3 regions of the Pseudomonas lurida genome follow, and region 3 is predicted to be linked to each of the others. Evidence: predicted binding sites of a transcription regulator. Region 3 holds the regulator's gene; each other region holds the start of a gene.
What was found. The regulator FliA, encoded in region 3, starts transcription of late flagellar genes. The targets are predictions, from matches to a motif close to CTAAAGTTTNNNNNNNNNNNGCCGNTAA.
Positions count from the first base shown of each region.

Region 1: a site for FliA is predicted at 1,896-1,923, ahead of ATH90_RS08060 (methyl-accepting chemotaxis protein). Genes of this name have one in related genera too.
Region 2: a site for FliA is predicted at 1,358-1,385, ahead of ATH90_RS13025 (methyl-accepting chemotaxis protein). Genes of this name have one in related genera too.

Region 1 covers NZ_PDJB01000001.1:1,763,736-1,767,917, reverse strand. Annotated here, with positions in the region: gene ATH90_RS08060 (methyl-accepting chemotaxis protein) at 194-1,834, opposite strand; gene ATH90_RS08055 (DUF4253 domain-containing protein) at 2,501-3,283, opposite strand; gene ATH90_RS08050 (hypothetical protein) at 3,838-4,071, opposite strand; gene ATH90_RS08045 (hypothetical protein) at 4,130-4,182, opposite strand, start outside.
Region 2 covers NZ_PDJB01000001.1:2,897,818-2,901,999, reverse strand. Annotated here, with positions in the region: gene ATH90_RS13035 (DUF1294 domain-containing protein) at 21-404, opposite strand; gene ATH90_RS13030 (undecaprenyl-diphosphate phosphatase) at 401-1,231, opposite strand; gene ATH90_RS13025 (methyl-accepting chemotaxis protein) at 1,453-3,087, shown strand; gene pnuC (nicotinamide riboside transporter PnuC) at 3,234-3,797, shown strand; gene ATH90_RS13015 (AAA family ATPase) at 3,794-4,182, shown strand, end outside.
Region 3 covers NZ_PDJB01000001.1:4,492,544-4,496,725, reverse strand. Annotated here, with positions in the region: gene flhF (flagellar biosynthesis GTPase FlhF) at 1-358, shown strand, start outside; gene fleN (flagellar synthesis regulator FleN) at 464-1,297, shown strand; gene fliA (RNA polymerase sigma factor FliA) at 1,294-2,034, shown strand; gene ATH90_RS20270 (chemotaxis response regulator CheY) at 2,203-2,577, shown strand; gene ATH90_RS20265 (protein phosphatase CheZ) at 2,596-3,384, shown strand; gene ATH90_RS20260 (chemotaxis protein CheA) at 3,396-4,182, shown strand, end outside.

The DNA.
Region 1 (4,182 bases), 2.7 Mb from region 3:
CATCTCACAGTTATCCGTGTTGCTGCGATTGCGAGCGTCACCTGCACGGCCCATTGCAGCGAGACGAAGAAGGGGTGCGAAAACGTTTACGTTGTTTGTTCAGGTAATGGCCGCTTCAAAGGGTCGGGTTATGCCGTGCGTGCTTAGCGAAAGATGAAAAGTGCGCCAGCAAAAGCGCACTTTTCTGTGGGGTCTAAAGCTTAAATTTGGCTACCAACTGGTTGAAGGATACTGCAAGCCTTGAGAGCTCGTGGCTCGAGGCATTTGTCTGATGTGCTCCTGTAGCAGTTTGAGCTGACAAGCTTTGAATGTTGACGAGGTTACGATCTACCTCACGAGCAACCTGTGCCTGTTCTTCTGACGCGCTTGCGATAACCAGATTGCGTTCTGTGATTGCAGCTACACCCTCAGTGATTGACTCCAGAGCAATGCCTGCAGCCTGCGCAAGCTGACGTGTGTTAGTTGCCTGGCTCTGACTCTTAGTCATGGTTTCTACTACAGAGGTAGCGCTTGTCTGAGCAGCGTTAATCATCCCCTCGATTTCAATAGTCGATGATTGGGTACGATGAGCTAAAGCTCTTACCTCGTCAGCTACTACTGCAAATCCGCGACCTTGCTCGCCCGCTCGAGCAGCTTCAATGGCCGCATTCAGAGCTAGGAGATTGGTTTGGTCAGCAATCGACCTGATGACCTCAAGCACCTTGCTGATTTCTTTCGTCTGATGAGCAAGCTCTTGAACCTGCGAGCTCGATGAGTTGATTTCCCCAACCATTCCTTCAATCGCTACAACAGCTTCTCCAACCTTACTTTTGCCAGCCATGGCGTCTTGATTGGTTCTTTGCGATATTTCTGCTGTAGAAACGGCATTGCGAGCGACTTCATCGACTGCAGCTGTCATTTCATTTACAGCGGTAGCAGCCTGTTCAATTTCGCTGTTCTGCTGAGTAAGACCCCGTGTGCTCTCGTCCGTTACGACACTCAGTTCTTCTGCTGCCGAGGCGAGCTGATCTGATGCACTGGATATATTTTGAATTGTGCTTCGAAGGCTCGCCTGCATCCCATCTAGGGAGGACAGTAATTTCCCGGTTTCGTCCTGGCTACCTGCGTCAATACGTTGCGTAAGATCTCCACCTGCAATACGCTCCGCAGCCGATACTGCATAGGAGAGTGGCCGTGTAATGAGTCGCGTAATAAGAAGACCCAGGCCCATTGCCAGGACGAACGCGATTACCATACCTGCAATCATCGTTAGCTTAGAACTTTGAATGAGAGCATCGCTTTCACTTCGGAGATCGTCTGCTTGATCATTGTTAGATGCAATTATCCCTAGCATTTCTTTCTCAGCGAAACCGTACTTATCGCTGACGTCTCCTATCAGTTGCAATCTCGCCCCTGGCAAATCCCCCGACATCAACGTATTGGCGAACTTCTCTCCCGATTTTATATAAGCAGGCCAATCCCGTTCAAAATTATCACCTAAGGCCTTTTCGTCATCGCGCAGCGGGGTGCTACGATAAATAGCAAATGCTTTCTCTACAGCACGCTGACGATCAGATAATGATTTTTGAGTGGTTGCGAGTTCCCTCTCAGCTGCACCATCAGCTTTTTGTGCTAGCAACAAGTATAGGTCTCTATTGTGATAAATCACTTGCTGCAGAGCTTCATTTACCTTGTTAATTGAAGTTATATTATTGCTAAATACAGATGAAATCGCGTCGCCCAGCCGCGAGTTGCCGTTCATCCCGACGAGCCCAATCGCGATAGTTATCAATGCGCATATCAAGAATGATATGGACAATTTTGCCGCAAGGCGTAAGTTCAAAAACCAAGTCATAGAGCTTTCTCTTCATAGGGGAGATCTGGTTAACCTTGAGGCGTGCCATTGATCAGGGAGGGTATCGGCAGGCAAGTATAATTATTGAGCTTTTTTCTCACGCGCAGCTTAAATAGATTGTTTCTTATGCTTATCACACTAACCCCAAGTAATATTAATTTTAATAACAATTCGCACTTCAATTTTTAGGGTTGGTGAATATTTACTGAGACCAACTTGGCTGATTTAGCTTCTTGTCCATTGAAGGCCGCCTTTCCCAGTTGGGTGGGAAGCAATCTGAATAGCTGATGCTTCTCTGATCCTTCCACTAGACCGAGTCAGCTGGGAATCTGAGATCGTCAATCCGGCTTAACCACAGTACGTCGGAAAACGCTGAGTAACCGGAGCAAGCGGAGCGCGCGGGCTGGCACAGCCGAAGGCGTGAAGGATGGACGCCCGCAGGGCCGAGATACGGCGGGACGCGGGAGCTCGGTTTACGACAGCCCGCCCGCGCACAGCGGCTCGCCAACAGACGTAAGTCAGTCAGATCTTGCTTGACTCAGTAGCACCACCGCCGTGGCTGAACAAAAAGCGTAAAGCAAATGCCCTCCTACATGGCTGCCAAAAACCCCAGACCTCTCACAAGCTCAGGTATCTATTCAGCCGGGCTTTTGCTGCGCACGAAGCTCACTCCACGTAACGGAGCCACAAATATGTCCGACCAGAGATCGCCTGTGCGACTGCGGAAATGCGTGCTTGTAGATCTTCATCGTTAGTGTTGTAGAGCGCACAGAAGTCTTGGGCTACGACGTTAGCAAGGGATGTATCAGGCGGTTCAGCACGAATGAAGCCGATGTAAGAAGCACCTACACCCATCAACTCATAGCCATGTGCTTCTGAAAAGTGACGCGCAACCGCAAAGTTTTTCGCAGGATCTAGGTCGGAAGTGAAATAGCCATTCGGAAAAGCGGCGAGTACCTGGCAAGAATGCTGAACGGGCACCAAGAGCGCTGAAAGGGGCTGCTCTAGAAGAGAGATAGGGTTGTTCTGGTAACCGATCCACTCCTGGAGGGCCTGCTGATCTAACGTCAAACCATGAGCGCAAGCATCCTCGAAGGACGTGGCTGCAACCAGGCTCATGAAATTGCGAAGACAGATTGCGAACTCCGCTTTCGTAGTCGGATAGCCAATGTATTCACCATTCTCAAAGCACTCTGGAGGTAAACCCGCTATGTCCTGCTCCGATGCATCGTCCATCCCTAAATTATTGCGCACATGCCCCGAGGTGTAACGGGCTTGGTGCAGATCATCGAGCGAGAACAGAGGCTTAAAGCCTGGGTGCGTTTCAGCAATCTTACGCCGAGCTTCGGTCAAATCGTCAAAGCTGGTAATCCCGCTCACGCCGTACTCGTCGCATGTACCTACAGACGGATTTTCACGCATGCCATTACCGCGAAATTCGATATCCATAAACCGTGGCCTTCTCCATGATGGAACTGAACTGAGTGAGTAATCCTAAGCGTTCCAGGATCATCATTGAAGGTCTGCCGCCGAGCGAAATAGGTCTGCCATCACATAGCAGCACGCTACGCTAACTTTGACGTTCGCAATTCGAGGTAATGTTGGTGTCCGAAACTGGCCTACCATGCAATTTCTAATCGACTCAGGGAAGAAACTGAGTGAGCGTCTGCCCAACACACTTCGCGTGATTAAACGGGTGCCCACCTGTGCGGTAGCAGTTCGGTGCGTCAGCAGTAACGTGAGCACAGCTTTGAGATAGCCCCTTGAGCCTTCAGCCTAGCCGGCACCTGCTTGATGGGCCCAGAGTTCTCGAAGATCGTATCTAGAGCACCACCTGTGCTACTCGGTTGTAGATACGGCCCGCGAATTCTGCCTTACCTTAGCGGTGAAGCATCGCCCATTAGGCCAAAGGGCCTCTCCTAGACGCCAAAAGCTCGTAAATGCTCAACCGCTGCCGCCAACAAGGACGTCCAGCTCGCGCCATGGCCTAAGATGATTTCGTCCTACGCGTTCGCAATTTTATGGAGACGCTTCTCAAGCGCCACCCTGCACAGGATCCTCAGATTATCACCGTCAAGCTTGGAGATGGTCTCTGTTCCTTGAAGATTCAATATCAACTCCTGCGCGCGAATATCATGGAGCAACGCTTCAACTGCGGTAGGTGCTTGCGCGATCAGGGCGAGTAAATGAACCGATACACGTTTAGCGGGGTGAGTATCTTTACTGGCGCCTAACATGGATTTCCACCCTAATTCTTAACGGTTGCTGCGGGCTAAAGAATTGTCCGTCTTCCAGTTAATGAGGCGACGGCGTCGAACCACGTAAGTGACCATAGGGGAAATTTAGAA
Region 2 (4,182 bases), 1.6 Mb from region 3:
AGTTGTGTAGGTAATTATGCCTAGAGGACTGACCATAACGTGCCGCCCAGGAACAACTGGTCCAGCCAGAACACTTGGTGCAGCAGCACGATCACCCAGAACAGCACCTGGTAAGACACTTTGCGCGTCTTGTGCCGGAACACTTGCTGGGCGATCAGCGCTCCCGGCCAGCCGCCCGCCAGCTCGACGGCGTGCAAAATGTTTTCCGGGGTGCGCCAGCTGTCGGTGCGCGCCTTGCGCTTGTCGCTCCAGTAAAGGAAGAACGCGATCACGCTGACCACGCCATAGGCTGCCAGCGGGATCACCGTCTCGCCACGCTGCCACACCAATACCGAACCCAACAACGGCGCTGCGCATAGCAACACAAAGAGCGCCGCCTTCAGGCGCGGGTACTGGATCATCATGCCTTGGCCGCCGCCCAGTCGATCCAGCCGAACTGCCAGGTTGCCAGGATCAGCAGGCCGAATGCGATGCGGTACCAGGCAAACGCGGCATAGCTGTGGCTGGCGATGAACTTGAGCAAACCCTTGACCGCAATCATCGCGAAGATGAACGACGTCACGAAGCCGATGGCGAACACCGGCAGGTCCGAAGGCTGGAACAGGTCACGGTACTTGTAGCCCGAATACACCGCTGCACCGACCATGGTCGGCATCGCCAGGAAGAACGAGAACTCGGTGGCGGTCTTGCGTGACAGCCCGAAGAGCAGCCCGCCGATAATGGTCGAACCCGAACGCGAGGTGCCCGGAATCATCGCCAGGCACTGGGCCAGGCCAACCTTGAGCGCGTCTTTCCAAGTGATGTCGTCGACGGTTTCGGCGTGCACTTCGTGCTCGCGGCGCTCGGCCCACAACATGATGATGCCGCCCACCACCAACGCCGTGGCGACAGTGATCGGGTTGAACAGGTAGTGGTGAATCAGGTCGGCGAAAATCACCCCCAGCACCACCGCCGGCAGAAAGGCGATCAGCAGGTTGACGGTGAACCGCTGGGCCTTGCGCTGGGTCGGCAGGCCACTGACCACTTCGAAAATCTTGCCGCGAAATTCCCACACCACCGCCAGGATCGCGCCCAGCTGGATGATGATGTTGAACGCGTTGAAACGGTCGCCGGTAAAGTCGAGCAAGTCGGCGACGATGATCTGGTGGCCGGTGCTTGAAATCGGCAGGAACTCCGTAAGCCCCTCCACGACGCCAAGAATCAATGCCTGAATGGCGGTCCAAAAATCCATGTTTCCCCCAAAGGTCATGCTCAACGGCATGCCTCGTTAATCTTTTTTAGTGGTTCACTGACGACAAGGCACCGGTGTTGAGTTTCAACCCCGGCCTGCAAAAATTGCGTGAAAAATCAGGCAGTACTCAGGTTTTGCGATTGCAGGCCGAAAGCCTATCAGACAAGGCGGAAAAGTCGATGCAGCCCCCACAATTATAAAAAGCACGGAGTGACAGGACGATGAACAGTTTGCGCAATATGTCGATCAGCCGGCGCCTCTGGCTGATCCTGATAGTCGCCGTGCTGATGCTGCTGGCCCTGGGTTTGCTGATGCTCAAGCAGATTCACGACGACCTGTACCAGGCCAAGCGCCAACAGACCCAGCATGTGGTCCAGACTGCCAGCGGGATCCTGACGTTTTATCACGGCCTCGAAACCACGGGCGTGATGACCCGCGAGGCCGCCCAGAAACAAGCCTTGAGCGCGGTGCGCGGCTTGCGCTACGACCATGACGACTATTTCTGGATCAACGACCTTACACCCGTGATGATCATGCACCCGGCCAACCCCAAGCTCGACGGCCAGAACCTGTCGGCTATCCGTGATCCTGACGGGTTTGCCGTGTTCAACGAGTTCGTGGCCCTGGCCAAGGCCAAGGGCGCCGGCATCGTCAACTATCGCTGGCCCAAGCCCGGAGCCGAAGCGCCGGTGGCCAAGACCTCGTATATCCAGCTGTTCGAACCCTGGGGCTGGATTATCGGCTCCGGCGTGTATGTGGATGACGTGCAGGCCGAGTTCAACGGCCAGGTGTGGAAAGCCTCGTTCATCGGCCTGGGTATCGCGGCGATCATGGCATTGCTGGTCTCGTTGATCGCACGCAGCATCGTGCGGCCGTTGCAGGAGGCGGTGAACGCCATGGGCAACATCGCCAGCGGCGAAAGCGACCTGACCCGCAGCCTCGACACTCATGGCCATGACGAGGTCACCCAACTGTCCCGACACTTCAACAGCTTTACCGCCCAGCTGCGCCAGGTGGTGAGCCAATTGCAGGTATGCGCCAATGCCCTGGGCCAGTCTTCACAGGAGCTGGGCAACAACGCAACCCAGGCCCATGACCGCAGCCAGCAACAGTCGCAGCAGATGGAACTGGTGGCGACCGCCATCAATGAAGTGACCTACGGTGTGCAGGATGTGGCCAAGAACGCCGAACACGCCGCCAGCGAAATGCGCGACGCACAGGCCCAGGCACAACAGGGCCAAGTGAATATCGACGGCAGCCTGCAGCAGATTGACCAGCTCTCCGGCACCATCAGCCAGGCGGTGGAGGTGATCCGCACCCTGTCGGCTGAAAGCACCCAGATCGGCAGCGTGCTCGAAGTGATCCGCTCCATCGCCGACCAGACCAACCTGCTGGCCCTCAACGCCGCGATTGAAGCGGCGCGTGCGGGTGAGCAAGGCCGTGGCTTTGCCGTGGTGGCCGACGAAGTACGGTTGCTGGCCCAGCGTACACAAAAATCCACCGCCGAGATCCAGGGCATGATCGAGCGCCTGCAAGGCCACTCGGAAGCAGCGGTCAAGGTGATCAGCGACAGCCACAGTGCGTCGCAACTGACCATTGAACAGGCGGGCCAGGCCGGCGCCAGCCTGACTGCCATCGGCCAGGCCCTGCGCAACCTCAACGGCCTGAACGCCTCGATTGCCAGCGCCACCCTGCAACAGGCCCATGTGGTCGAAGACATCAACCAGAACGTCACCCAGGCCGCGGGCCTGTCACACAGCACCGCGCTAGCGGCGGAGCAGTCGAGCGTAGCCAGTGCGCATTTGCGCGGCCTGAGCGAACAACTTGATGAGCTCCTCCGCCCATTCAAAGTCTGATACCCCCCTTAGCAGCCGGCTTGCCGGCGATGAAGCCCTTGAGAGCGGCGCAACACTCAAGGCCGCCATCGCCGGCAAGCCAGCTCCTACAAAGGATCATCTTTGGTTACAATCCCCGCCCTCTTCCACTCTCCCAAGGAACCACCATGTCCGGGCTTGAACTGTTCGCTGCCGCCCTGGGGGTGATCGCCGTGTGGCTGACGGTCAAGCAGAACCCCTGGTGCTGGCCCATCGGGTTGGTGATGGTGTTGCTCTACACCTGGGTGTTCTTCGACGTGAAGCTCTATTCCGACATGCTCTTGCAGGTGGTCTACGCCGCCCTGCAAGTCTACGGGTGGTGGCAGTGGACCCGTGCCGGCGAGGTCAAGCAGGGTCGGCAGGTGACCAGCCTGGGCGTGCCAGCCATCATTGCCAGCCTGGCGGTGGGCGCAATCGGCAGCCTGCTGCTCGGCGCCGCCATGGCGCACTGGACCGACGCCGCCCAGCCCTGGCTGGATGCCGCCCTGACCGGGTTCAGCCTGGTGGCACAAATGTGGATGGCGCAAAAGCGCGTGCAATGCTGGCCCCTGTGGATTGCCGTGGATGTGATCTTCGTCGGGCTGTTCCTCTACAAAGGCCTCTACCTCACCGCTGCGCTTTACGCGCTGTTCACCGTGATCGCCGTGCAGGGCTGGCGTGAATGGCGTGCCGACCCGGCGTTGCACGCATGAAGGTGGTGGTACTGGCCGGCCCCGAATCCAGCGGCAAAAGCTGGCTGGCGGCAGAACTGCAAACGCATTTCGGCGGGTTGATGGTGGGTGAATATGTGCGCTATTTCATCGATCACCATCAACGCGACACCCGCCTGGCGGACATCCCGGACATCGCCCATGGCCAACTGGCCTGGGAAGACGCCGCCCGCGCCAGACAGCCACGGCTGTTGATCCTCGACACACACCTGCTGACCAACAAACTCTGGAGTCAGACCCTGTTCGGCGACTACCCGGCCTGGCTCGACAGTGAACTGCTGGCACGCCACTACGACCTGCACCTGCTGCTGTCGCCGGATGATGTGGAGTGGACCGCCGACGGCCAGCGCTGCCAACCGGAACTGGC
Region 3 (4,182 bases):
CCTGGCTGGGCGTGGCATCCGGTCAAAGAATTACCTGGTGCTTGCAACCACCAGCCAGAAACAGGTTCTTACCGCTGCTTATCATAGTTACAAGCGTTGTGGCCTGGCCGGTTGCATCCTTACCAAGCTCGATGAAACCGCGAGCCTGGGCGAGGTGCTGAGCCTGGCTATCAGTCATGAATTACCGGTCGCCTACCTGACCGACGGCCCGCGGATCCCGGATGATCTGCATCTGCCGCGCCGTCATCAGTTGGTCAGCCGTGCAGTCAGTGTGCAAATGCAAGACGAGCCTAGCGAGGAAGCGATGGCCGATATGTTCGCCGACCTTTACCACAGCCCGGCAAAGCGGGTGGGTTGAGTCAGGATGAACACCGTGAAATGTATCTACATCGATGGTCTGCAAGCGATTCACGCGGCCAAGCCATGTAGCCTGCGTCTAAGCAAGACAAGGTAAAGAAATAAAATGGGCAGCATGCATCCCGTACAGGTGATCGCGGTGACCGGCGGCAAAGGTGGCGTCGGGAAAACTAACGTGTCAGTGAATTTGTCCCTGGCCCTGGCAGAGCTTGGCCGTCGCGTCATGCTGCTGGATGCTGACCTGGGGCTGGCGAACGTCGACGTTCTGCTGGGGCTGACGCCCAAACACACCCTTGCCGATGTGATCGAAGGCCGCTGTGAGCTGCGCGATGTGCTGCTGCAGGGCCCCGGTGGCATACGCATCGTGCCAGCGGCTTCCGGCACCCAGAGCATGGTGCACCTGAGCCCGGCGCAGCATGCCGGCCTGATCCAGGCATTCAGTGATATCGGTGACAACCTCGACGTGCTGGTGATCGACACCGCCGCCGGGATCGGCGAGTCCGTGGTCAGCTTCGTGCGCGCCGCGCAGGAAGTCTTGTTGGTGGTCTGTGATGAACCCACCTCGATCACCGACGCCTACGCCCTGATCAAACTGCTTAACCGTGACTACGGCATGAACCGCTTCCGCGTGCTGGCCAACATGGCCCAGAGCCCGCAGGAAGGACGCAACCTGTTCGCCAAGTTGACCAAGGTCACGGATCGGTTCCTCGATGTCGCCTTACAATACGTCGGCGCAGTTCCCTACGACGAGTGTGTGCGCAAGGCTGTGCAAAAGCAGCGTGCAGTCTACGAAGCGTTCCCTCGTTCCAAATGCGCATTGGCGTTCAAGGCTATTGCCCAGAAGGTCGATACCTGGCCGTTGCCCGCCAACCCTCGGGGGCATCTGGAGTTTTTCGTCGAGCGATTGGTGCATCAGACGAGCGCAGGACCGGTGCTATGACAGCCAGCGGCTACAACCTTTACAAGAAATCGGCACGTGACAGCCAGGGTGAATTGATCGAGCGCTATGCGCCCCTGGTCAAGCGCATCGCCTATCACTTGCTGGCACGCCTGCCCGCCAGCGTCCAGGTCGAAGACCTGATCCAGGCGGGCATGATCGGCCTGCTCGAAGTGTCGACCAAATACGACGCGAGCAAGGGCGCGAGTTTCGAAACGTATGCGGGTATCCGTATCCGTGGCGCGATGCTCGATGAAGTGCGTAAAGGTGACTGGGCGCCGCGTTCGGTACATCGCAATACACGCATGGTCAGTGACGCAATTCGCGCAATTGAAGCAAAAACCGGTCGCGACGCTAAAGATCACGAAGTTGCGGCCGAACTCCAATTGAGTCTCGACGATTACTACGGGATTTTGAACGATACCTTGGGCAGCCGCCTGTTCAGTTTCGACGACCTCTTGCAGGACGGCGAGCACGAAGGGCTGCACGAGGACGGCGCGAGTGCTCATATGGAGCCATCGCGTGACCTGGAAGATGAGCGTTTCCAGGGGGCGTTGGCGGATGCGATTGCCAATTTGCCGGAGCGTGAGCGACTGGTGTTGGCGCTGTACTACGACGAAGAGCTGAACCTCAAGGAAATCGGTGAGGTCCTGGGCGTCAGCGAGTCGCGGGTCAGCCAGTTGCACAGCCAGTGCGCAGCCCGCTTGCGGGGGCGTTTGGGAGAGTGGCGAGCGCGCTGACAGGCAGTGTGGGGACACTGCAGACGATACCGCGAGGGCGACCAGCCTTCGCGGTTTCGACCCGTGGTGCCCCCGGCAGTCCTTTTTGTGTAATGCCTGTTGATTGAAATGGCGCGTCCAGGTGCTGGGCGCGTTTAAGACTGCTTGGAGGTCGAATTGGACAAGAACATGAAAATCCTCATCGTTGATGACTTCTCAACGATGCGGCGGATCATAAAAAACCTGTTGCGTGACCTTGGGTTCACTAACACGGTCGAGGCGGATGACGGCATTACGGCGATTCCGATCCTCAACAGCGGGAGCATCGACTTTCTGGTAACAGACTGGAACATGCCGGGCATGACCGGTATCGACTTGCTGCGCCACGTGCGCGCTGACGAAAAGCTGCGCAGCCTGCCTGTGCTGATGGTAACCGCCGAAGCCAAGCGTGAGCAGATCATCGAAGCCGCCCAAGCCGGGGTTAACGGTTACGTGGTCAAGCCATTCACTGCATTGGCCTTGAAAGAGAAGATCGAAAAAATCTTCGAACGCATCCACGGCTAATGCCATCGCGGGGGAGCTATGGAGCATAAAGAAACGTCACAGGGAGACTTCGAGTCGACCCTGAAAAAGCATGCTCACCAATTGGTCGAAAGCCTTGAAAGAGGCCAGTTCGGCGACGCGGTGCAGTTAATCCATGAGCTCAACCAGACCCGTGACCGCGGCCTGTACCAGGAAGTGGGCAAGCTCACGCGCGAGCTGCACAGTGCAATCGTCAATTTCCAGATTGACCCGCACATGCCCCAGGCCGAAGAAATCTCCCAGATCACGGATGCCACCGAACGCCTGTCCTACGTGGTCAGGCTGACTGAGGCGGCGGCCAACCGCACCATGGACCTGGTGGAAAACGCCACGCCTCTGGTCAATGGCATGGCCACTGAAGCCCAGGCCCTCAGCGTTGACTGGGGCCGTTTCATGCGCCGTGAAGTGGGGGCTGAAGAGTTTCGTGAGCTGGCGCGCCGGGTCGAAGGGTTCTTGTCACGCAGTGAGCAGGAAAACCGCACGGTTTCCAGCAACCTCAACGACATTCTGCTCGCCCAGGATTACCAGGACCTCACCGGTCAGGTGATCAAGCGTGTGACCCAGTTGGTCACCGAAGTGGAAAGCAACTTGCTCAAATTGGTGCTTATGGCAGGCCAGGTTGACCGTTTTGCCGGCATTGAACATGACCGCGAAGCGATCCTCTCGGAAAAAGATCCACAAAAACATCTCGCCAAGGGTGAAGGTCCGCAGATTCATGCCGATAAACGTGAAGACGTTGTGTCAGGTCAGGATGACGTAGATGACCTGTTATCCAGTTTAGGCTTCTAAGGAGCACCCACATGAGCTTCGGCGCCGATGAAGAAATCCTTCAGGATTTCCTTGTAGAGGCCGGCGAAATTTTAGAGCAACTGTCCGAACAACTGGTCGAGCTGGAAAGCCGCCCGGATGATGCGAACCTGCTCAATGCAATTTTTCGCGGTTTTCACACTGTAAAAGGGGGCGCCGGCTTCCTCCAGCTCCATGAGCTGGTGGAGTGCTGCCACATCGCCGAGAACGTGTTCGACATCCTGCGCAAGGGTGAGCGGCACGTTGACTCGGAGTTGATGGACGTGATTCTCGAAGCACTGGACGCGGTCAACGGCATGTTCGGCGAAGTCCGCGAACGTGCCCCGATCACTGCGGCCACGCCGGAGCTGCTAGCCGCCCTGGCGCGCTACGCAGAGCCTGCCGACTTATCGGCTGCGCCGGTGGCTGAAGCTGCGCCGGAACCGGTGGCAGAGCCCGAAGCGGATGTGACGGACAGCGAGTTCGAACAACTGCTCAACTCGCTCAGTGCGGTGAAGGCCGAGGCTGAAGCACCCGCTGCGCCTGTTGCCGCACCGACCAGCGAAGACATTACCGACGCCGAGTTCGAGTCCCTGCTTGACCAGTTGCATGGCAAAGGCCAGTTCGCGGCTGACGCCGTGGCACCGGTCGCTGCGCCTGAGGCGCCTGCCGCCACTGGCAGTGCCAGCACCGATATCACCGACGATGAATTCGAAGCGTTGCTCGACCAACTGCACGGCAAGGGCACCTTTGTGGCCGACGCCTTGCCGGCAGTCGCCGCCACCGCCGCAGCGCCTGCCG